Victivallis lenta: one gene and its partner. The main gene of each other region encodes a partner of the protein of the gene in region 2 in a complex. Links are inferred from orthologs where the notes say so. Each region holds a gene or a part of one and is shown on either strand. Other genes may lie near its edges. The genes, in order: mnmE and mnmG.

Evidence for each region.
Region 1: the proteins of mnmG (region 2) and mnmE are in contact, whole or in part, in a solved structure (PDB 9HIP), measured with the Escherichia coli proteins. The link is inferred for Victivallis lenta from one-to-one orthologs.

The regions. Positions count from the first base shown.
Region 1 is NZ_VUNS01000002.1:86,540-98,456, reverse strand. Bases 2,750-5,668 are described here. They hold mnmE (tRNA uridine-5-carboxymethylaminomethyl(34) synthesis GTPase MnmE), read right to left. Parts: upstream 4,914-5,668; coding sequence 3,585-4,913; downstream 2,750-3,584. Other genes in these bases: FYJ85_RS02385 (LacI family DNA-binding transcriptional regulator), read left to right, coding at 5,233-5,668; FYJ85_RS02395 (intermembrane phospholipid transport protein YdbH family protein), read right to left, coding at 2,750-3,577. Outside these bases: FYJ85_RS02405 (YkgJ family cysteine cluster protein), read right to left, coding at 1-577; FYJ85_RS22920 (YdbL family probable chaperone protein), read right to left, coding at 585-1,100; more of FYJ85_RS02395, read right to left, coding at 1,097-2,749; more of FYJ85_RS02385, read left to right, coding at 5,669-6,252; FYJ85_RS02380 (hypothetical protein), read left to right, coding at 6,285-9,749; FYJ85_RS02375 (type II secretion system protein), read left to right, coding at 9,765-10,508; FYJ85_RS02370 (beta-galactosidase), read left to right, coding at 10,528-11,917. UniProt on the Escherichia coli protein: Exhibits a very high intrinsic GTPase hydrolysis rate. Involved in the addition of a carboxymethylaminomethyl (cmnm) group at the wobble position (U34) of certain tRNAs, forming tRNA-cmnm(5)s(2)U34.
Region 2 is NZ_VUNS01000019.1:51,325-63,273, forward strand. The notes cover bases 5,253-8,203. They hold mnmG (tRNA uridine-5-carboxymethylaminomethyl(34) synthesis enzyme MnmG), read right to left. Parts: upstream 7,690-8,203; coding sequence 5,815-7,689; downstream 5,253-5,814. Other genes in these bases: FYJ85_RS15645 (ABC transporter permease), read right to left, coding at 5,253-5,818; FYJ85_RS15655 (GDSL-type esterase/lipase family protein), read left to right, coding at 8,084-8,203. Also shown: FYJ85_RS15610 (hypothetical protein), read left to right, coding at 1-172; FYJ85_RS15615 (prepilin-type N-terminal cleavage/methylation domain-containing protein), read left to right, coding at 187-720; FYJ85_RS15620 (ABC transporter ATP-binding protein), read left to right, coding at 717-1,643; FYJ85_RS15625 (ABC transporter permease subunit), read left to right, coding at 1,636-2,487; FYJ85_RS15630 (BlaI/MecI/CopY family transcriptional regulator), read left to right, coding at 2,527-2,922; FYJ85_RS15635 (M56 family metallopeptidase), read left to right, coding at 2,938-4,452; FYJ85_RS15640 (cytidine deaminase family protein), read right to left, coding at 4,485-4,868; more of FYJ85_RS15645, read right to left, coding at 4,883-5,252; more of FYJ85_RS15655, read left to right, coding at 8,204-9,079; FYJ85_RS15660 (50S ribosomal protein L11 methyltransferase), read right to left, coding at 9,093-9,971; FYJ85_RS15665 (SGNH/GDSL hydrolase family protein), read right to left, coding at 9,964-11,079; guaA (glutamine-hydrolyzing GMP synthase), read left to right, coding at 11,231-11,949. UniProt on the Escherichia coli protein: NAD-binding protein involved in the addition of a carboxymethylaminomethyl (cmnm) group at the wobble position (U34) of certain tRNAs, forming tRNA-cmnm(5)s(2)U34.

The DNA of each region.
Region 1 (11,917 bases), on a different replicon or contig from region 2:
GCGCCGCGGCGTAGAGCCGGAAGGCGAGCGGCTTCTCTTCCTCGTGCAGCAGGGCGCGGAAGGCGCCGTGAACGCTGCGGACCGCGGCGAGGGGGGCCGGGTTCGCGTGCGAGTAGATGCAGTCGTTTCTGCCGCCGAGTCCGGCGAGCTGCCGCGAATAGATCGCGATTTCATCGAGCATGTCGCCGGTGCGTTTTCCGTCGGCGGAACCGGCTGACGGACAGATGAAGCGCAGCTCGGCCGATATGCGCCCGTCCGCCCACGACTGGATATTGAGCGGAAAAATCCGGCACGCCAGCGGTTTGGCCGCGAAGCCGTGATGCTTGTGGATCGCGCAGAGCCGCCCGTCGGCGAAGACGCAGTGGTGCTGTGCATCCTTGGCGATTACCAGCCCGGCATTCATGATGCCGGGCCGGAAGCAGTCGTCGAAAGACGGCGCGCCGGGGATATGGAGCGCGTCGATGGCGCGCGCCTCCTCCGGGCTCACCGGAATTTCAAAACGGTCGCAGCAGCCGAAGCTGCAGCAGAGACAGCGGAAGCGCTGTTCCGGATACAGATCGCACTCGAAGCGGCTCATCGCCGTTTCATTTCCCGGCTTTGACCGTCCATTTTCCGGCGCCGTCCTGGACCCAGGTCCCTTCGGCGGAACGTTCGGCCATGCGGGCTCCCATGCGCTGCGCGACCGACTCGACCGGGATGTTCTGTTTGCCGGCGATGGCCTGGAAGACGAGCCGGCGGTCGGCGTTCTCGGCGTCAACCACCTTTTTGACCGAGTCGCTGAGGCTGCCGTCGGCCGTGCGCGCTTCGAGGAGCCCCTTGTTGTTTTCGCCGATCAGCTGCGCGCTCTTCCACGCCTTGATCTGGTCGCGGCGCGAACGGCGGCGTTCGCGCACGTCGCTGCTGTTCGGGTCGGCCTTCACATTCGGTTTGTCGGTCGAAAGCGCCTGATTCAGCTCCTGATCGACTTTCAGATTCACGTCGAGCGTGATCTGGATCGGTTTGATGGTCACCTCATTTTCGGTTTTGATGGTCGGGGTGCAGCCGGCCAGGATCGCCGCAGTGACGGCGGCAGCCGGGAGAATCGTTTTCGCGTACTTCATTTCTTTGCCTCCTTTGGAGCGGCTGCGGGAGCCGCTTTGGGTTTCTCTTCGGGTTTGTTTTTCTTGAACTGCTTGAATTTATCGTTGAGCTGCAGCAGCCGGTTGAGCGGCAGCCGCGTGTTGATGTTGAGCTGAATGCCTTCGAACACGGCTTTTCCGGCCGGGTCGCGGCGGAGCTGGCCGGAATTTTCGTCGTAGGCGAACGGCAGCGGCTGGTTCGGCCGCCCGTCGAACTGGAGCGAGAGAACGAGGTTCTCCTTTTCCGTCGTGAAGTTCAGTTTCGCCCAGCTGTAAGTGAAGTCGCGGAGCGCCTCAAGCGCAAAATCGAGCTGGGACTGGCGCAGCGCCGCGTCGGCCATGCCCCCCGCGATCTTTTCGGGATCGGCGAGTTTGATCGTATTGCTGCCGCCGGGACGGCTGTACAGATAGCTCGATTCGATCAGAATGCCGCGCTGGGAGCTGAAGCGGACCGGGATTTTCCCGAAAAGCGCGCCGTCTCCGCTCGCGTTGCTGAGTCCGAGCTGGCTCACGAGTTCGGCCAGCGACAGGTTTTCGCAGTAAAGCTCGGTGTTGACCGCGAACCGGTCGAGGTTGGAGGGATTCAGCCGGATCGAGTGGACCATGACGGTCCCGCCGCACCATTCGACGCTGGCGCGTTCGATATTAGCCTGTTCCTTCGAGGCGATATCGAAGAGAATGGTCGCATTGCCGAAATCGAGGTCGCCGCAGCGGAGGCGGCCGATCCGGAAACTCTGGCCGCCCGGCGTGTTCATGCCGAGCAGGTCGTTGAAGCGCAGGTCGAGCCGGATGTTTTCGGCGTCGAGTTTCAATTCCGGCCATTGAAAACTGCCGTTCTCGAGCAGCAGCTGGACGCCGGTGGTCAGTTTCCCCGCCTCGAGCCGGGCCGCGCCGCCCAGCGAGACGATGCCGTTTGCGGTTGCATCCCCGAAGGCCGGATTGATTTCGGCAAGTTTGACCGGCGACTTCGGCGACCAGGGCGGCACGTTCATCTCGAACAGCATGTCCGGCATCTGGCCGGGACGCGGCATGACTTCCCCCCGGAAGTCGATCCGGGCGCCCGGAATGAGCTTGTTCTCGAAATCGCCCTTCATCCGCATGCCGCTGCCCTTGATGTGGAAGCTGCTGCGCAGAGCGCCGAGCTCGCGTTTGTCCATGCGGATCGACCCGGCATTCAGCGTGGCGGGCAGCTGCTCAGTCGGCAGCAGCGGAATCAGCAGGTTGATTCCCGCCGCCTCGAGCTTCAGCTCCGGATTCGAGACCGTCATGCCGGAGCCGGTGATCGTGTAATGGTCGTTCAGCCGTTCGAAGCGGAGCTGCGGCGCATTCAATGTGAAGCCGTGGGCGTCGAAGCGGACGCGGCCGGTCGAGAGGCCGGCCTCCGCAAAACGGAGCCCGTCGGCGGGAGTGCTCGACAGGACGAATTTCCAGCGGACCTTTTCCCCGGTTTCGGCCCGGATCGCCTCCTGGTCGAATGCGATCGCGGTCGGCGCCATTTCGCCGTCGAGAATGGCGTGCAGTTCCCGGGCGGCCGTCCGGTACCGCAGGTTCAGGTTCTGGTGCAGTTCGACCGGGCAGCGGAACACGACCGGCAGCCCGCTTCGGTCCCCGAGTTCAAGCGTCGCATCGAACGTGCCGACCGCGTTCAGGTCGCCGCCCGCAAAGCCGGCCGAGAGGTCGTAGCGGAGCGCGGCGCTGCCGCCGGCCTTCACGCCGGTCAGGTCGGAAAGCGCTTCGAGCTGCAGCTTCGCGTCGCCCGTGAGTTTGACCGTCGAAGCGACGGAATCGTATTCGACGAGGGCGCCGATCCGTTGTCCGCGCGGCGTCAGCGTCAGGTCGGCGCGGATGTTTTTCCATTCATTGTTCTCGGAGGTGACGACGGCTTTGACCGGGATGACGATCAGCCGCCCCTCAAGGTCGAGGTGGAGGCGGATATCCCGGAGCGTGATTTTTTCCAGCACGACCGCGGCCTCCCGTGCCGCTTCGTCGTCCGGGGCGGGGGCGGGAGCACTGAGGGCCGCCACGCGTTCGAGCACACGATCAAGCTCGAATCCGGAGATGGCGAGTCTGCCGTCTTTCACGGAGGCCCGGATGTCGCCGCCCGCCAGCGTCAGGTTCGTGATATCGAGCGCGCGCGGCGTGCGGAAGGGCAGGTGCGGGGTATAGTCAGCCCGGATCGAATCGATCGCAAGCGTCCGCCCGTCCGCGCCGGTCAGGGTGAAGGTCTCAAGATCGAGCCCGGAGAGGCCGATCCGGCGGATCCTGAGCTCCATTTCGTCCAGGCCGAGCTGCTCGCGGACCGGCGGGAGGAGCCGGTCATTGATGTAGTCCGGCAGATACCAGTTCCAGTAGATGATTCCGCCTGCGGTCGCGGCGATCAGCAGCAGCGCGAGGCCGCAGACGGCCCAGAGCAGGCTTTTCAGAATGATCTTCCGGAGATTGCGCGGTTTCTTTTCCATGAAAAAATTATTTCCCTATGCAGAAGCGGCTGAAAATATTGTCGAGGATGTCCGGCTCGACGGTCTTGCCGGTGATCTCTCCGACCCGGTTCATCGCCGTGCGGATGCCGATGGCGGCGAGCTCGTACTCCTCCTCGCGGAAACGCGCCGTCGCTTCGGGCAGCAGCTCGAGCGCTTCGGCGAGAAGCCGGGCCGCGCGGGCGTTGACGGCGACTTCGGGGACGGCCGGACGAGGCGACTTCGCGACCATGACGGCGAACGCTTCGCGCAGCTCGTCGAGTCCGGCTCCGGTCCGTGCGGAAATCCGCACGGCGGGGCAGGGGAGCTCCGGCAGCGCGCGTTCCGGCACGAGATCGATTTTGTTCCAGACCGCGATGCGGTTCACCGCATCGGCCCTCTCCATTTCGGCAAGCTCGGCTTCGAGTTCGCCGCCCGACGCATCGAGCAGCCAGAAGGTGACCGACGCGGCCGCGATCGATTTGCGGCTGCGTTCGACGCCCATCTGCTCGATCGGGTCGGCGCTTTCGCGCAGCCCCGCGGTGTCGGTGATGCGCACCGGCAGATTGCAGATGACCGTCTGCGCTTCGACCGTGTCGCGGGTGGTTCCCGGAATCGGCGTCACGATGGCGCGCTCGTAACCGAGCAGCCGGTTCAGCAGGCTCGACTTGCCGGCATTCGGGCGCCCGGCGAGAACGACGGAGACGCCGTCGCGCAACGCGCCGCCGATGTCGCGTGTGTCGTAGAGTTCGCGGAGTTGAGCGGTGAGCGCTTCGAGCCGTGCGGGAACATCCGGCTCCCACGCCAGCTCTTCATCCGGGAAGTCGAGGTGCGATTCGCATTCGGCCCGGAGCGCGTTGAGTTCGTCGTAGGCCGCTTCGAGCCGGCGGGAAAGGACGCCGTCGAGCTGTTTTTCGGCAATTCTGAGCGCCAGGTCGCTCCCGGCGGAAATCACGTCGTTGACCGCTTCGGCCTGGGCGAGGTCGAGCTTGCCGTTCACGAAGGCGCGGAAGGTGAATTCCCCCGGCTCCGCAAGACGGCAGCCCGCCGCGAAGACGCTCCGCAGCGCCTGGTCGGCCGCCGACTGGCCGCCGTGGCAGTGGAGTTCGACCACGTCGTCGCCGGTGTAGCTGGCCGGGCCCGGCATGAAAACGGCGAGGGCGGAGTCGATGCCGACCCGGCCGAGCAGCAGTTCGCGCCTGCTTTCGGGCCCGAGCTCGCGCCTGCCGCGCCAGACCCGGCGGCCGATGGCCAGCGCATCCGGGCCCGAGATGCGGATGATCGAAACGGCCCCCCCGATTCCGGTGGCCGGAGCTGCGATGTTGTCGAATGTGTTCATATGAAGACAATATAGCATAAGTAGTGCTAAAATCAATGCTGCCCGGCGAAACGGGCGGCATAGGAATGCGGATGTATCCGGACGCGGCGCCGGCGCGGCTTCCGAGTCCCGGTCCGCTAGGGCCCTCCCGTCGTGCCGGAAAGCCCTGTTCCGGTCTCCGGAAACCGCTGCTTTTCGGCCGGATGGCATAAAATCGCCGTTTTTTTCCGCCGGCCTATTGACATTTCAACCGGATTTTGGTATAATATATTTAAATCGATTAAAATAAAATTAAATCGATTTGGTTTTCTTTTTAAATCGATTAAAACAGGGAATGAAAATGACCATATACGATATAGCCGAAGAGCTGAAAGTGTCGCCTGCGACGGTTTCGCTGGCGCTGAACGGGGACCGGAGGGTGGCGGAGAAGACGCGGCTGCGGATCACGGAATTCGCGGCGCGGCGCGGTTTCACCCGGAACGAACAGGCGCGGAATTTCCGGCTGCGGCGCACGAACAACGTGGCGATCGTCGTGCACAACATCGACAACGACTTCTGGTTCGGCGTCGTCCGGGCGGTCGAAAACGGGCTCGGGGAGTCGTACAACGTCATCCTCTGCAATACGGAGGGCGATCTTGAGAAGGAGCGCAAGATCTTCCGGAACCTGATGCAGCGCAAGATCGACGGCATCATCGTCCAGCCCGCTTCGGCCGAGGAGAGCCATTTCGTCGAGAGCATCGAGGCCGGGATTCCGGTGGTTTCGCTCGAGGAGACCGACCATGAACTGATTTCATTCGTGAAGGGGCACGACTTTCAGAGCGCCTACAACCTGACCGGCGAGTGCATCCGGCAGGGGCATCGGCGGATCGCGTTCCTGACCTTCCGATTCGACTGCATCGGGCTGGCGGAGCGGGTCAGGGGCTTTCGGGCCGCGGCCGAGGAGGCCGGGATCGAAAAGAATTGTGAAGTCATTACCGCCGAAGATCTTTCGTTTGAAGCGGTCGACAAGGTTTTTTCCGGGAGGGAATATGATTTCACTCTTGTTCTCGGCTCCGACGACCGGATCGCCTGCCGTCTGCTGCGGGTGCTGGCGGCCCGGAAAATCCGGGTGCCGGAGCAGGTGTCGGTGGTCGGCTGGAACGACAGCCGTTTTCTCGAATACCTGACGCCGCCGCTCGCGTCGGTTTCGATTCCGATGGCGAAAATCGGACAGAAGGCGGCCGAGATCATCCTGGCGAATCTGAATGACGGTCCGACCGTGCTGAAGGCGTATGTGCAGGAGGAGATCATCCTGCGCGAATCGTTTGCACCGGTCCGGCCGGTCCGCTCCGGCCGGGAGAACCGGCTCCCGGAGCGGTAAGCGAAGCATCATCAACCCTGAAAGGTTCTGTCATGTCAAGATCGATTCTGCATCTTCTGCTCGCGGCGGCGTCGTGCCTGGCCGCACTCTCCGCCGCGGCGGCCGGGGCGCCGCCCTCCTTCTGGTACTGGCACGAGGCGAAGCCGCTCGACCGGAGCACACGCTTTTTCCGGGTCGAGCTGGAGCTTCCCGGAGAAGTGCAGAGCGCCCCGGTCTTTTTCGCCTGCGACGACCGCGGCATCATCCGGGTGAACGGTACGCAGCTTCAGAAATTCCAGAGCTGGCACGCGAAACGGCACAACCTCGCGCCGCTGCTGAAGGCCGGGAAGAATGTGATTTCGTTCGAAGTCTACAACGGCCTGCCGCCGGCCGGCGTGCTGTTCCGCGGGGAGATTCTGCTGAAGGACGGCACGGTCATCCCGCTGGCCAGCAACGGGAACATCCGTTCCTCCGCCGAAGCGCCGGAGGGGTGGACGCTGCCGGAATTCGACGCGTCCGGCTGGAAGATGGCCGAGAAGATCGGCCCGGCCGACAGGAAGCCGTGGTCCGAACTGGCGGACATGACCCCGTTCTATGCGGTGGAACGCCCGGTGATCGACGAAAAGAACCTCGGCAGAATACCGCTCGACGATTTCGCCGACATCTCAAGCTGGCTCGGCGGCTATGGCCCGGGCGCGCGTCCGGGGGCGGCGCATCCGTTCAGTTTCAGCTTCGGTTCGGTTCCGGACCCGCGCCGTGAGGACGGCTGGGCAGGCGCGATGCATTTCGACACGGTCGCGCCGCGCGGGGAGGCCCGGTTCGGCAAGAACAGCATCTTCAAGATGCCGGCCGTGCCGGCTGCGCTGCTCTTTTCTGCGGACCCGGAGGGGAATGCGGGCGAGGTCCGCTTTGCGTTCGTCGACCGTTTCGACCGCACGTTCACGACCGTTCCCGTCCGGATCGAAGGGCGCGGCTGGAAGGATTACCGGCTCGACCTGAATGCGGAAACGCTGCCGGGCTATGAGAAGATCGGGTTCCCGATCGCGCTGCGCACGATTTTCTACCGCAACGACAAACCCGCGAAGAGCCGGATTCTGCTCGACGATTTCTTTTACATTGCGGATATGTCGAATCCGGCCAAGCAGCTTGAGGTCCGCCCGGATTACACGGCGCTCAACCGTCCGGCCGGGGAGCCCGTGTTGCTGAGCTACCGGCTCCGGAACGCCCGGAACGAACGGATCGACGCTTCGCTTGAGCTCAAGGTGTACGATCCGGAACGGAAGCTCGTGCAGAGCCGCCGCGCGAAAGCTTCGGTCGGCGCGGGCGGTTTCGGGCGCGTCTCGTTCCGGCTCGACCCGTTCCGCCGGTTCGGCGGCTACTGCGTCGAAGTGACCGCCTCGAACGGACACGTTTCGCATACGGTTCGCGGCTGGCTCGGCGTTTTTACGCCGAACAACGGCAGGTTCAACAAAATCCCGATGTGGTTCGGCGTCGAGGACCAGGAGGTCAACACCGCTCCGTACGAGGCGAAGCTCCATGCGGAGTGGATGAAACTGCTCGGCGTCGATATGATCCGCGGCGGCCTGCTCGGGCACGGTGTCGAAGGCGCGCGCGGTGAATCCATCGGCTTCGACGGCTACCGGCGGCTCTGGCAGCCGCATGTCGATGCGGGGCTCGACATCTGCCTCGATTACGCGGGCGGCATCCCGAACTGGACGAAGGGGAAAGATCCGAAGCCGGCGGGGGCGCTCTGGCCGTCGGGCCGGAATCCGGAACTGTTCCGCGAGCACATCCGCCATGTCGCGGAGTTCACGAAAAGCATCCCGGCCGTCAAATACTTCGAGTGGTTCAACGAGCCGAACCTGAGCCGCGGCATCAATGTGCCGGAGTATATGGAGTCGATGCGGCAGCTCTACCCGATCTTCAAACAGATCAACCCGTCGGTCAGGATCGGGACCGGCGGCAACGTGATCGGGCCGCACCCGAATGCGGCGCCGGGATTTCTGGAGCAGGCGTACCAGGTCAATTCCGACTTCTACGACATTGCGCTCTACCACGCCCATGACGGCACGCGCGACTACAAACGCTTCACACAGCGGCTGCGGGACATGCTTGCGGAGAAGAAGCTGAAGAAACCGTTCGCGAACACCGAGACCGGCTACCGCTCGTACCAGAACCAGCCGGAGCTGTTTTACAACCAGGCCCGCATCCTGGTTCAGAAGCTCGCGTACTCCCGCTCCGTCGGCATGGAGTTCTACGTCTGGTTCATGCTGCAGGACTACTGGGACAAATACATCAATGCCGACGACTCTTTCGGTCTCGTGACCGTCGACAACCAGCCGAAGCCGTCGTTCGTCGCTTACAACGAGCTGATCCGGCAGCTGGCGAACACGGTTCCGGCGGCGGCTCCGGAGCTCGATTCGCGGCTCGAAAGCTACCGCTTTACGACCGGAGAGGAAGAGGTGTACGCCGCATGGCCGAAACAGGAGAAGGCGGAGTTCAGTTTCTGTCTCAGGAGCGAGGTTCCGGTCCGGCTCATCGACATCTTCGGCAACGTCGAGGTGCTCGCTCCGGTAAACGGCATCGTCTTTGTGAATACGAAACCGCTGCCGTTCTATCTGCGGGCGAAGAAGGGGGCCGTCTCGGCGGTCGGCGAACTGGTGAAAACGGCGGAGAACGCGGTCCGGCTGCCGGGAGAGACGCGTCCGCTCGAACTCGAGTTCCGCAATCCGTACCGCGAGACGGTCAAATTTACGCTCAGACAGGGGGACGAAACGCTTTCGGGCTCCGCCGCGCCGGGCGAACGTAAAAAGCTTGCGCTGAAGCTGGCGGTCGGCGCCGATGCGGAACCGGGCGTGCTGCGGCTGCCGGTTTCGCTGGAGCTGGCGGCCGCGAAGGGACGGCTGCTCTATCGGGGAGACCTGGTTCTGCGGGCTTTCATCGCGCAGCCGGTCGGCGCGGTCGATGCGGCGCGGCCGATCCGGCTCGATGACGAATCGAAACTGACCGAACTGGTGTTTGATCCGACTACGCCGCGCTGGGCCGGCAAAGACGACCTGTCGGCGGAAATCCGGGTCGGTCGCCGGGCGGACCGCCTCGTGTTCGAGGCCGACGTGCGCGATCAGGATCACTCCGTGCCGATGAGCGGCGCGATGAACTGGCGCAATGATTCGATCCAGCTCGGCTTTGCGAACCGGAGGGGGGAACACTCCGAGCTGACCGTCTCCGGCGGACCGGACGGCAGGCCGATCGCCTGGTGCCACCATTCGCCGGACCCGGCGAAGATCGGAGCCGCCGCGATTCCGCTAGAGATCACCCGGGAGGAGGGCGTGACGCATTACCGCTTCGAGATTCCGCTCGCGTTCCTGAAAATCGGGACGCAGCCGGGCGAGCTTTTCCGGATGGCGCTTCTCGTGAACGACAACGACTCCGGCAAGCGGCTCCGGCTCATGGAGCATTTCGGCGGAATCGAAGGCGGCAAGGATACGGAACTTTTCGGCTGGTGCCGACTCCAATAAGAAAGGAAAACGGATATGAGAAAGTCGTTTACTCTGATCGAGCTCCTGGTTGTGATCGCAATCATCGCGATCCTCGCTTCGATGCTGCTGCCGGCGCTGAACCAGGCGCGGGCGCGGGCCAAAAGTGCGAACTGTCTTGCGAATTTGAAGCAGATCGGGGCGTCGAGCCAGTTTTACTCCTCCGACCACAAGGATTACTGGCCGATCGGACAGTACGTCATGTCGGCGAACGGCAAACCGGTGACGCACTGGTACATGCGCCTCGCACACCTGTATGGGGCCGGCGCGAAAATTTTCTCCTGTCCCGGCGCCACTCCGGTCGAAGGGTACAACAGTGAGACCAAAGGCGGCGGCAGTTTCACCGAAAATCTCGGAGACACGCGCAGCGATAAAATGAATTATCGGATAAACGATAAGCCGACCTGGGTTTCGTATGCCTGCATCGCGACGACCGCAGGCGTCTGCAATCAGGCGTGGACCGGCGGTTCACAGCAGTACAATCCGCTGCCGGTGACCCGGATGCGCCGCCCGTCGGTCACCGCCTATGTGATGGACGGCAGAGACATCTTTCACCTCGGGTCGGAGATGGCCGGCGTTACCAATGCGCGCTATCCGCAGATCTACCGCCACAACGGGCTGGCGAACACGCTTTTCATGGACGGCCATACCGGAACGATCCGGTCGGGTCAAAGCTGGGGCACGCTGTCGCACAAGTATGTGTTCCAGTGGCCGGACAGCCCGAAAATGAATGACCGTTGAGCGGAGAGGTCCGAAGCATATGAAGGTGTGGTTGTACGGCGCCCTGGCGGGAGTGCTCTGCTGGGGCGGTTGGAACGCGGCAGCGGCGGAGTCCGGCGTGGTGCGCGAGTGGCGGCCGGGGACGGACACGCCTCCGGCGAAGGTCGCCTGGACTCCGTCGGGCGGGGCGCTGCTGAAGGTGAAGGAGCCCGCGGCAGCGGCGGAGGGAATCGGCAGGGTCTGGCGCTTCGACTCGAAAGAGACCGACAAGGCGCTGGCCTGCTCGGTGAAGCTGGCGGAGACCGGCCTGAAGCTCGAAAACGGCTGGTTCGAATTCACCTACTGGCTGCCGGAGGATTCCAAAGTTGTCAAGCTGCGGCCCGGAGTGCGGGTGCGCGAAGGGGAGCGCAAAGGCAAACTGATCGCCGCCGACGTGACGCCGGTGAAAGGGATGTGGACGACCGTCCGCTGGCCGCTCGACGGCGCTTATTCGGCGGCCGCGCGGCGGGCCGGGGGAGAGCATGCCGATTCGCTTGAGCTCGGCGTTCTTGCCTCCGGCGGGCCGATCGTGCTGGAGATCGGCCGTCTTGCGGCCGGAGTGAGCGCGCCGCCGGCATCGGGCGGCGCGGCGGCGGCCGATGCGGGCAACATCTATTCGGCCGCTCTCGCTCCGGAGGTGCTCGGCGTCTGGAACGCGGGGGAGGAGCTGCCCGCCTTCGCCGGAGTCTGGGCTCCCGGCCGGGTGACGCGAGAAAGGGCGAAGCCCGCCGCGTCTTCGCCGCCGATGGGGAATCCGGAACAGGTGTTCCGGTTCGAAACGGAAGCCAATGCGCTGGCGCTGACCTTCCGGGTCGAGGCGCCGCTGGCGGACACCTGGCTGGAGTTCGCCTATTTTCTGCCCGAAGGGTCGTCCGTGCGGTCGGTGAATCCCGGCATGACCGTCAGGGAGTGGGACGGCAGGAGGCGGACGCTCCGGCTGCCTCCGGTCACCGGACGCTGGCAGCGTGAAAAAATTTCGCTTGCCGAACTTATGGGCGGCGACACCTGGCGCGGCGGCGCGGCGGCGACCGCGTCGTCGTTCGAGATCGGCTTCCTCGGCGACAAGGGGTCTCCGCTTGCCGTGGAAATCGCCGAGGTGCGGCTGACCCGAGAGGCGACACCGTTCACGCCGCTCGTCCGGCCGCAGTGGCTGGTGGAACCGGGATCGTATCGCCGCACGTTCACAGTGAACGGCACGCCGGAAAAGGCGTGGATCATGGCGCTGGCCGAACCGGCCTTCACTTTGCGCGTCAACGGCCGGGAGATCGGCCGAGGCGTCCTCGGCAACCACAACGGCTGGGCGATGAATCCCCGATGGCCCGTCGCGGCCGAGTGGCCGCTCGACGGCGTGCTGCGGGAAGGCGAAAACCGCATTGAGTTCGAGATCGCGC
Region 2 (11,949 bases):
GGCGCAGAGCGCCGAAGGGCGCCAGATGCTGACCCAGATCCGCGAATCCGAAGAGGGCAGGGCGTTCAACAACGAAGTCACGCGCATGATCCACAGCGAATTCACGCCGGAGGAACGCCGCAAGTTCGCGCCGATCACGAATATCTGGATTCAGACGCTGAAGCTGCCGTAAGAAAGGAGATCACCATGAGATGCCGTTTTACCCTGATCGAACTCCTGGTCGTAATCGCGATCATCGCGGTTCTGGCCGGCATGCTGATGCCGGCGCTGAACGGAGCCCGGAGCCGGGCGCGGCGGACCGCCTGCACCGGCAATCTGCGGCAGATCGGCACCGCGCTCGAATCGTATCTGAACGACAGCCGTTCCGTGCTGCCCTCCTGCCGGATCATGCCGAAAACAGCAGGGGAGGGGGAGGAATCGCTTCCCGGCATCGTCGAAACGCTTCAGCCGTATCTCGGTGGAAATGAAAAGGTCTTCCGCTGCCCTTCCGACACCGAACGGCTGTTCGAAAACGAAGGCAGCAGTTACGTATGGGGGCGCGAATGGGGAATCAACGGCAAACGCGCGGATGACCGTGAGCTTCAGATGCTCGGCTACCGCATCCCGCTCCTCTACGACGGCGGCGCGTTTCACGGCCCGGCGGGCGAAGTAAAGTCGCGGAACTATCTCTACCTGACCCTCCGGATCAGCGATAACGCCATGAAGGAGAAGGTTCAATGAGTGTTGAATGCTTCTGCCTGACCAAGCGTTACGGCCGAAGGGTCGTCCTGGACGATGTGTCGCTGGAAATCAACGACGGCGGCGTGACCGGGCTGATCGGGCCGAACGGAGCCGGAAAGAGCACGCTCATCAAGCTCATCACCGGACTCATCTGGCCGACCGAGGGATTCGTTCTTGTGGACGGTTTCGACGCGCACAGAGAGCACACGAAGGCCATGCGGCGGATCGGCGCCGTAATCGAGTGGCCCGCCTTCATTCCGGACTTGTCCGCACGGGCGAACCTCGATATCTTTTCCGGCGGCCACGGGCGCGCCTACCGGGAGAAACGTGCAGAGATCCTGCGCTTCATGGAGCTTGAATCCGTGCTCGACCGCAAGGTCGGTTCATTTTCCACCGGCATGCGGCAACGCCTCGGCATCACGCTCGCGCTGCTGCCGGATTCGGAGTTCATCATCCTCGATGAGCCGACCAACGGGCTCGATCCGGCCGGGATCGTCGAAATCCGCCAGATCATCCGTGAATACAACAGACAATTCGGCGTCAGCGTCATGGTCAGCAGTCATCTGTTGTCCGAGGTCGAGCAGATCTGCGACCACCTGATCCTGATCGACGGCGGCCGGCTGAAAGCGTGGGGGGAGATCGGCGAACTGCTCGACAGCCGTCCGCGGCTCCGGCTGCGCACCGACCGTCCGGAATCGGCAGCCGCTCTCCTGCGGCGGGCCGTTGCCGGAAACGTATTGCCGCCGTGCGGCATCGAGAACGGGCCGGACGGCATTCTGCTCGAACTCGGCGAATCCTGCGCCGGAGCGGTGAACCGCCTGCTCGTCGAGAACGGATTCAACGTCACGCATCTCGCCGTCGAACGGCAGACGCTCGAAAATTTCTTTCTCAAAGAAACGGCGGGGGATAACGGCCATGCTTAGAAGCCTCTGCCATGAACTCGTCAAGCTGCGGATTCAGAAGAAAAACTACGTCATGCTGGGGGGGCATCTGCTCTTTCTCGGACTCTGCTATCTGGCTTTCCGTTCGGCACAGGGCAACTTCTTCCGCCGGTTCGACAAGACGATGAATTTTCACGTCGAAGACCTGACCAGTTACCTGGACGGCCTTTTCTTCGCCCGGATCGCGATGGTGCCGACCTTCATCGTCCTCATGCCGATCGTGGTCGCCACGCTCGCGGGTGACTGCGTGGCCGGGGAGATGCAGGAGGGCAGTCTGAAGCTGTATGTCTCCCGCCCGCGTTCGCGCAGCCGGATCATCCTTTCGAAGTTCTTCGCGGTTTACCTGGCGACGCTGCTCTACTGTCTCTACTTCGCCGCTCTCAATATCGCAATCGGCGTGCTTGTCCTCAATATTTCTCCGACGCAGCTGGTGATGCTGACCGATCGGGTGTTCGGCACCGACGTGGTCATCATGGGAGTCCGCGGCGCGTTGCTGCGCTATTTTGCGGCGACCGTTTACTTCTCCTTCTCGCTGACCGCGCTCGGGGCGATCACGCTCTTCTTTTCGACCGTGTTCAACCGGATGAGCGCGGCGACCGTGACGGTTATCTCGTTCTACTTCGTCTCCTACGTAATCGCCGCGCTGCCGTTCAGCGAGAGCATCCGGCCCTATCTGCTTTCGGAGGTCATGAACAATTCGTTCCTGCTCTGGCTCTCGCCGCTGCCGGTCAACAAGCTGCTGGTCAATCTGTCGACGCTCTCGCTTTACACCGTCGGCTTCCTGCTGCTGGCGACGCTGATGTTCAATTATAAAGATCTGAAATGAATTTGACAACGGGCCGCCGGACGGTTATGGTATGATACAATGAAAAAGATGAATATATCCGATGCGGAGCTGGAGCTCCTGAAAGAACTCTGGGTCGAGTCCCCGCTCACCTCGCGCCAGCTGGTCGACCGGCTGCAGATGCGGACGCAGTGGGGGGAGCCGACCATCAAGACCCTGCTGCTGCGGCTGCTCCGCAAAAAAGCCGTGAAGCGCCAGTCGCAGGGAAAGTCGTTTCTCTATTCGGCGGCGATCCGTCGGGACGAATACCAGTATACCGTCAGCCGCTCGGTGATCGACCGGCTGTTCGACGGCCTGGCCGGAAACTTTCTGACCTGCCTTGTGCGGAACGAGTCATTCCGCCCCGGCGAACTTGAGGAGCTGCGGCGGCTGCTCGATGAAAAGGCGGCCGCACAGGATGAACAGCAGCCGGAGTAAAGAGGGAAAACGCCCATGACCACGTTTGAGCTCTATTTCTGTGCAACGCTTCTGCGCGGCGCGCTTGCCGTGCTGTTTCTGCTCGGCGCGGAGTCCCTGCTGCGGCATCGGCTTTCCGCCGGGCTGCGCCGATTGCTCTGGGCCGGGTGCATCCTGCTCCTGCTGGTTCCGCAGATGAATTTTTCGGCATTGCCGCTCAAACTTGATCTCTCTTCGCTCCGGACGGCCGGCGCGGCAACGGCGCCGGCAAGGCCGTCGGCACGAACCGCCGGAGCGGGACAGCCCGGAATCGCTCCGGCCGGAGAACGGCCGCGCTCCCTCATCCGGGCCGCATGGCGCCGGTTCCAGCAGCACCGCCGGAATGTGGAACTCGGCATCATCGCGTTCCTGCCGATTCCGGCGCTTCTGCTTTTGCTGTGGCGCTATCTGCGCTGCCGAAGAGTGATCCGCCGACTGCCGCCGGTTACAGACCGGCGGGTGCTCGACTCCTGGCGCGCAATCCTGATGCGGAACGGCGCGCTTCGCACTCCGGTGGTGCTGCTCGATTCGAGCCGTCCCGGACTCGGCCCGACGCTGTTCGGCGGATTCCGCCGCAAATTGCTCCTGCCGGTGGAGGCGCTGCGCCCTTTGCCGGACAAGGAGCTCGGTCTGCTACTCGAACACGAATATCATCACAGCCGGGCCGGAGACCCGCTCCTGAATCTGGGCGCCCTTTTTCTGTGGGCGCTGATCTGGTACAACCCGTTCATGCTGATCGCCCGGCGGCGGTTTCGCAGCTGCTGCGAACTTGAGTGTGACCGGAAGGTCCTCGAACGGCATCCGCAGGCAGTGTGCGAGTACGGCAATCTGCTGCTGCGTTTCGCCTCAGCCGGAACGCAGGTCCCGGCGGTGACGCTGGGATTGGCCGAGTCTCCGCGTGAACTGTCGCGCCGGATCAGGAGCATGACCGCCGCCGTCCGGCCCCGCAGCGGCAAAAGACGGTTCGAAACCGTCGCGGCTTTGCTGATTGCGGCGCTCCTTGCAGCGCCGGTCTGCCTCGTGGCTGTCAATGCGAAGCCGGCGGCCCGCCCGCGCCCGGCTTCAACGGCAACGGCCAGGCCGATGCTGCCGCACCTGATCCTGAAGCCGCTGCCGGCCGTCCCGGAGGACGACACTCTGATGCAGTGCTGGGAGATCGTCTATCCGGAGAATTTTCCGGCCGAAAAAAGCCGGCTGGCGATTGAAATCGGCGAAGCGCACCTTGAGGCACACCTGCGGAATCGTCCGTGTTTTCTGCTGCTGCGGGGCAGGGGGGCGGTTTCGCCGGAAGCGGAAATCCGAATCGAGTTCGCGGCTTCCCCTCCGTCAGCCTCTCTCCCGGCGGAAGAGGCTCTGAAGGGGCTGGCCGCCCCGAAGCTCGTTCCCGCCGCGGACCGCAGACCGGTCTATGCCGCGCTTTTCCGCAACGGGGAGCCGGTCGCCATCCATCTCCGGGTGGACGGCATCGAAGCGGAGCATCTGAGCGGCTTCCGCCCCGTCTCCGTGCGCTGATCGGCTCCACTCGTGCATGACATACATCGGAGCTAATTCCAGTTGTGCGGAAGCAGGTCTCCGAGTGTGACGATTCTGCCGCCGTCAAGCAGGACCTCGCATCGCCGGTTTTCATCGTGCAGCTGGCAGAGAAATTCGCGGCAGCGTCCGCACGGCGCCCCCGGCGTGCCGTTCGAAAATACGGCGACGAGGCGGACGATCCGGTTTTCTCCTGCCGTCACCATCGCGGCGGCCGCCGCATGTTCAGCGCAGAATCCCATCGAGCACGGCGTGTCGATGCAGACCCCGGTGTAGACGTTTCCACCATCGGTCAGCAGGGCTGCCGCAACTTCTCCGGCAGAGGAACTTCGGGAAAGCCGGCGCGGCTTCAGGGTTCTGCGGGCAATTTCGCAAAGCTCTTCGAAGGTCTTCATCATAAAAATCCTTTCTCTCACAAGGTTCTCTGGCGGGGGTCGAGCGCATCCCGCAGCGAGTCGCCGAGAACGTTCAGCGCCAGCACGAGGACGAACATGAAGCCGGTCGCGGCGGCAATCTCCCACCAGATGCCGCGCCAGAGCCGCTCCTGTCCGTCCGAAATCATGACGCCCCAGCTCGGCGCACTCTGCACGCCGAATCCGAGATAGCTGACAATGACCTCCAGCATGATCGCGCCGGCGAACGAAAGCGTAAAGTAGATGATGACCAGATGGAACACGTTCGGCAGAATATGACGGCGGATAATGACCGCGCTGCCGACACCCGCCACCCGCGCCGCCGATACGAACGGCATGGTTTTGAGCCGCATCGTTTCGGCCCGCACGACCCGGCACAGCGTAATCCAGCCGGTGATGCCGATCGCAAGGTAGACGGCGAGCATTCCGGGTTCGGCCCGCAGCACGGAGCCGAGCAGCTCCGCCGCATGCATCATTCCGGGCGACAGGAAATTGCGCGAAACGAGAAGCGCGAAGGCCAGAATGAAAAGCAGCGTCGGCATCGACGCGAAGGTGCTGTATGCCCAGACCACGGCGTCATCGAATTTCCCGCCGTAAAACCCCGCCGCCGCACCGAGCGCAACGCCGATGACGGCGGCGATCAGGCTGGCGATAACGCCGACTTTGACTGCTGTGGCGCTGCCGGCGATCGCCCGGAGCAGCACGTCGCGCCCCTGATAATCGGTTCCGAGCCAGTGTTCGGGGGAGGGGGGAGCGTAACGCGCCGTATCGTCCGGCTGCTGGTAGACCGGGATCACATGATTCGACTCGCACCAGGCTGCGTAAACTTCGGTTCCGACGGCTGCAAAAACATAGAGCAGCACGACTCCGAGCGAGATCATGGCCGACGGGCTTCGGCGCAGCCGGCTCCAGGCTGTGGCGGCAGGGCGGCTCATCCGGCGGACTCCTCGCGGCTCCGGCGGACGATTGACACCTGCAACAGCGCGATATCGGCCGGTGTCACTCCGTCGATCCGTCCGGCCTGGGCCAGGGTGGTCGGACGAACCCGCTCGAGCTTCTGGCGCGCTTCGCCGGCCAGGCCGCGAACGATGCTGTAATCGAAGTCTTCCGGAATACTCAGCACCTCGAGTTTCCGCATTCGGCCGATCTCGGCCGCTTCGCGCTGCAGATAGCCGTCGTAGCGCGCTTCAACCAGAAGTTCGTTCCAGACCCGGCGTCCGGTACGCCCCTCCGGAATCGCGGGCAGCAGCCCGGCGGGGAAGGGGAGGCGGGCCATGCCCTCCTCCCGGGAGATTCCGTCCGGGAGATCCTTCAGATGAACCAGCAGCGGCTTGCCGGAGGATTTCGTCGTGCGGCAGACGGCCAGCACCCGCTCGAGCTCCCGGCGGTACGCTTCGAACTCCCGGTATTTTTTTTCCGGGAGCAGGCCGAGTTCATGCGCCTGTTCCGACAGGCGCAGATCCGCGTTGTCCTGCCGGAGATGCAGCCGGTATTCGGCGCGGCTTGTAAAAAGCCGATAGGGTTCGACAATCTCCTTGGTGCAGAGGTCGTCGATCATAACGCCGATGTAGCTCTTGTCGCGTCCGAGTTCGACCGGCGTTTTGCCCGCGGCGAGGCGGGAAGCGTTGAGGCCGGCCACAAGTCCCTGGCCCGCAGCCTCTTCGTAGCCGCTGGTGCCGTTGATCTGTCCGGCGCTGAATAAATTCCGGTAAGATTTGACGCGCAGCGACCGCTCGAGCTGATCCGGATACAGAAAGTCATATTCGATCGCATATGCATACCGGGAGATGACCGCCCGTTCCATCCCCGGGATCGACCGGACCATGGCCCGCTGCACTTCGACCGGCAGACTGGTCGAGATGCCGTTGATATAGTATTCGCGGGTGTCGGCGCCCTCCGGCTCGAGATAAAGCAGATGGACCGGGTGCTGCGGAAAACGAACGACCTTGTCTTCGAACGACGGGCAGTAACGTGTGCCGATTCCCTTGATCACTCCCTGATACATCGGGGAAAACTGAATATTGTCGCGAACGATCTGCGCGGTTTCTTCGGTAGAATAGACCTGATGACACGGCATGTCGTGACGGCGCGCATGGGGAAGGGGGGGGAGCTGTTCTCTGCTCCAGCAGCAGAATTCCTCTTCCTGCCCCTCCGCCTCCTGGAGCTTCATGCGGGAAAAATCGATGGTTTTCGCCAGGATGCGGGGCGGAGTCCCGGTTTTGAGGCGTCCGATCCGGAGCCCGAGCTGTCCGGAAAGCGCGGTCGAAAGCGCGTTGGACGGGAAATCGCCTGCCCGCCCTCCCGGGAAATTACGCATTCCGTAATGCAGTTTGCCGTTCAGGAACGTACCGGTTGTAACGACGACCGCCCGGCATGGAATCCGGTCTCCAAACTGGTTTTCTACGCCGGTGATTCGGCCGTTTTCGACCAGGAATCCGGTCACTTCGGCCTGAAGGATATCGAGATTCGGCGTCTCCTCAAGCAGCAGCTTCATGGCGCGCTGGTAGACGACTTTATCGCACTGGGAACGCGGCGACCAGACCGCCGGCCCCTTGGTCCGGTTCAGCATGCGGAACTGGATTGACGCGGCATCGGTGACTAAGCCCTGAGCACCGCCCATTGCATCGATTTCGCGCACGACCTGCCCCTTGGCGATGCCGCCGACAGCAGGATTGCAGCTCATCTGGGCGATATGGTCCATATTCAGCGTGATCAGCAGGACATCCGCCCCCACCCGCGCGGCGGCGAAAGCGGCTTCGCACCCGGCATGACCGCCGCCGATCACAACAACATCATATTCTTTCATATAACAGCAATGAATTCTCCGTCAAAAACGATATTCCTATAAAATAAGTTCAAAGGTTGACATTATCAATATCAATGACGATGAAATTCAATAAAATCCCGCAGGATTGCGAAGGTCGCCGCGAGGGATAGACCGGCCGCAGCTTTCCGATCGATCCCCCCTCCCCGGAAATCCCTGTCTTAAATTTATCATAACATACATTATGCGACGTTATATATCTGTGCGGAGAAAGCTCTCTTTGGACTGCTGTTTTTTGAGAAAAAACGGATTGCGGCTTGACAGGAATTTTATCGGCTGTATACTTTAAAGTTGCAGGTGAATTTCAGAAAGGAAAAAGAGGATGCTGTCCGATTGGTTGTGGAACAGAGAAACCGGTGATGTTTGTGGAGAAACCGTGTTGTTTACGGAGTCGGAGAGCGCAGTTCTGGCGTTTCCGGCGGAGGAGGTGACTGCGGTTTACAATCCGACGCTCGGCGCGGTTTATGCGGAAGGACGTGATTTCCGGCTGGAGCAGGGCGGCCGTGTGCTGCGCCGCCTGCCCGGTTCCACGATGCCGTTTCTGACGCGCGAGAGGTTGTATCCGTCCCCTGAACGCGCCGTCCTGTTTCCGGATGAAGGGGCAAACGCAATCGGTTCGGCGTCCGGATCCCCGACCGGGCTGGTCTGTTTCGACCGGGCGGATTTCTTTGCACGGCATCAGGTTTCAATCGATTACCGGACCCGGGCCCCCTTCCCCGCAATTCCGGCCGCCGATCCGGCGAAGTTGCCGAAGACGAGGAAATGTCTGTGCGAAAAGAAATTGCTCGATATCGCCTTTATCGGCGACAGCATCACGGACGGCTGGAATTCCACGGAAAAGGTCGGAGTTGCGCCCGGACAGGCCCCCTGGCCCGGATTGGTGACGGAACGGCTTTCCCGGCGGACCTCCTGCCGCATGGTCAACGGCGCGGTTTCCGGTTCCGGTTCGGCTTTCGGAGTGGAACATCTTGAGGCGTGCTGCCGGGAGTTCCCCCCTGCCCTGTTGTTTATCGCTTACGGAATGAATGATTTATCCCATCTTTCCGAGGAAGGGTTCGGCCGGAATATCAGTCGGATCGTCGATGCGGGGCTGGCGAAAAATCCGGATATGGAGTTCGTGCTGGTTTCGCAGATGAGCGGCAATCCGGAATGGGACCTGACTCCGGCTGGAAAAGATACGGTTTTCGCCCGGAAGCTGCGGCAGATCGCGGAAGATGGCGGCGCCCGCCTGGCCTACGCTCCGGTGAATGAACTCTGGCATGCGCTGATTGCCGGGAAGCGGTTTCTTGATGTGACCGGCAACGGGGTGAACCACCCGAACGACTACGGCCACCGCATTTATGCGGCGGCCGCAGCATCCGTTTGGGATTGACGGACGCTTCCGTTCAGCGTTTGCGGAAGAGACCGCTGGTCCACTCCCGCAATGTTTCGCGGTCGAGTTCCTCGAAACCGAGTTCGATAAAAGCGGCCGCGACACCGTCGAACTCGGTCGACAGGATTCCGGCCAGCGTCAGATAGCCGCCGGGACGGACCCAGCTGACGATATTGTTGCGGAATGCGACGAGCAGATGGCCGAGAATGTTCGCGCATACGAGATCGTACTGCTCCGCCCTGCCCTGCCAGACCGCCGCGTCGCCGACGACCGGACTGACCGTCCCGATGCGGTTCAGCGCGAGGTTTTCGGCCGCGATCCGCACTGCGTCAGGATCGTTGTCGAAGGCATCGACCGGGTCGTAGCCGCGCAGCGCCGCCGCAATGGTCAGGATGCCGGAGCCGCAGCCGGCGTCGAGCATGCTTTTGACGCCGGGCTTCCCGGCCAGGCGGTCGATCGTTTTCAGGCAGTAGTAAGTCGTTGCATGCTGTCCGGTTCCGAAGCTCATGCCGGGATCGATCTCAACGACCGCCATGCCGGGTTTGCGCTGGACATCAAGCCAGCTCGGCTTGATGACCAGCGTCTCCGAGACCGGAATGACGTCGAAATATTTTTTCCAGACTTCCGCCCAGTCCTCTTTCTTGAGTTCGAACGGTTCGATGGCGGAAATCCGCACTCCGAGCGGCGTCCACTCTTTCACGGCGTTCGTGACCAGTGCGAGGTTTTCCGCCGCCGTCTCCGGATCGGCCGCGTAGATGGTGTGGCAGACCCGCTTGTTCTCCTTGTCCTCAAAGCTGCTCGATTCCAGCTCAAGTGCGGCGAGCATTTCGGCCGCCAGGTCGAAGTTTTCCGAGTCGTCTACGAGTTTGATGCAGTAAAGCATGTCATTCATGATGTGTTCCCGTCAATGTCAATAATTCGCTGATAACCGGCAGCAGACCTTCCGCCATCCGGTGAAAACCCAGGTCGGTCGGATGCACTCCGTCGACCGTGCACTCATGCCAATCCGGCCCGGTGAGCGATTCCCCGTTCAGGAAAAAGACCAGCCGGTCGCCTGCCGCGCGGCGGCGCTCCGCCTCCGTCCGCTGATATGCAATCGCCTCTTCCGCCTCGGCGTCGTGCAGGAAATCGCTGCCGGTAACGAGCCGTTCCCGGTTCCAGCGGATCCGGCTGACAATGAGTACCGGAACAGACGGATGCGTTTCGCGCAGCGTGTCGATGGCGCCCGCCAGCGTATCGCGGATTCCGGCGCTTCCGGCATTGGCCTGATAGTCGAGCACGAAAAGCGCCGGGGTTCGCACCGCCGCGATCGCGGCGATCACCTCCGGTTCGCCTTTGCCGCTTCCGGAGAAGCCGAAGTTCAGGAACGGACGGTCGAGCATCCGGCTCAGCATGGCCGGAAATGCGCTGCCCGGCCGGGACGCACAGCCTCCCTGTGTGATGGAGGAGCCGTAAATGACGACCGGAGCCGGATTGCTCCAGGGAGCGGGCGTCTCAAGCACGGCGCCTTCGTCCAGTCCGACCGCCAATGAACCGATGCCGCTGTACAGCGGAAAATTCAGCTGGAACTCCTCCATGCCGCCCTGTTCCCGCTCCAGCAGCAGAATTTCGTATTCTGCCGCCGCCGGATCGAACCGGGCAATGCCGGAAAAGCGGCGGTGTCCGGCCGGCCCCGCATAAAGATCGAAGCCGCCGGAGCCGGTCGCCGCCATATGGTCCATCCGGCAGTGGTTTTCGAGCCGCGCCCGGAGCCGGATGCGGCGGCTGTCGGTACGGAACGTCAGCATCCCGCCCGCCGTGTGCCCGGCCAGCGCATTGACCGCCTCCGGCAGGGCGGGACTGTACGGCAGGCGCCGGAACGGTTCTCCGGCAGAGCGGAAGGCGAAGCCGTCGAGCCGGCAGCGCGAATCGTCGGCATCGATCCAGAATACACCGCCGCCGGCGCACACCTCCGCGGTTTTCATATTGGCGTCAAAGCGCCGCAGGTCGATTTTTTTCATCGTTTTTCATTCCCGTTTCCTGGCAACGGGGAAACTATACTCCGAAAACTCCGAAAATGAAAGTCCCCTCCCCTTTAAAAGCACCGTTTTTCGTGCTATATTAACGGAATAATATCAGGAAACCATCCTTTGCAAAGGAGAAGCCACCTCTATGAGTGAAACGATCATCGTCCTCGATTTCGGCTCCCAGTACAGTCAGCTGATCGCGCGGCGGATTCGTGAATGCCGGGTGTACAGCAGGATCATGCCGTTCAACACGCCGGCCGAAACCATCCGGGCGGAGCGCCCGCAGGGCATCATCCTGTCCGGCGGCCCGTCGAGTGTTTATGCCGAAAACGCGCCGAAGTGCGATCCGGCCATCTTCGAACTCGGCATTCCGATCCTCGGCATCTGTTACGGGCTGCAGCTCATGATTCAGACGCTCGGCGGAGAGATCGCCCGCGGCAGAGCGCGCGAATACGGCAAGGCGATCCTCGAAATCGCGGAGCCCGGTGAATTGTTCGTCGGCGTTTCTCCGAAGACGCAGGTCTGGATGTCGCACGGCGACAAAGTCGCACGGATGCCGGAGGGCGGGTTCCGCGTACTCGGCTCGAGCGGCAACACCGAATTCTGCGCCGTCCATATGCCGGAACGGAATCTTTACGGCATTCAATTCCACCCCGAGGTCGTTCACACGCCGGAGGGGAAAAGCATCATCGGCAACTTCTGCCGCCGGATCTGCGGCTGCGCGGGGGATTGGACGATGGAGTCCTTCATCGAACAGCAGCTGCGGGAAATCCGCGCGACGGTCGGCAAGTCGAACGTCATCCTCGGCCTGTCGGGCGGCGTCGATTCGTCGGTGGCCGCGGCGCTGATCCACAAGGCGATCGG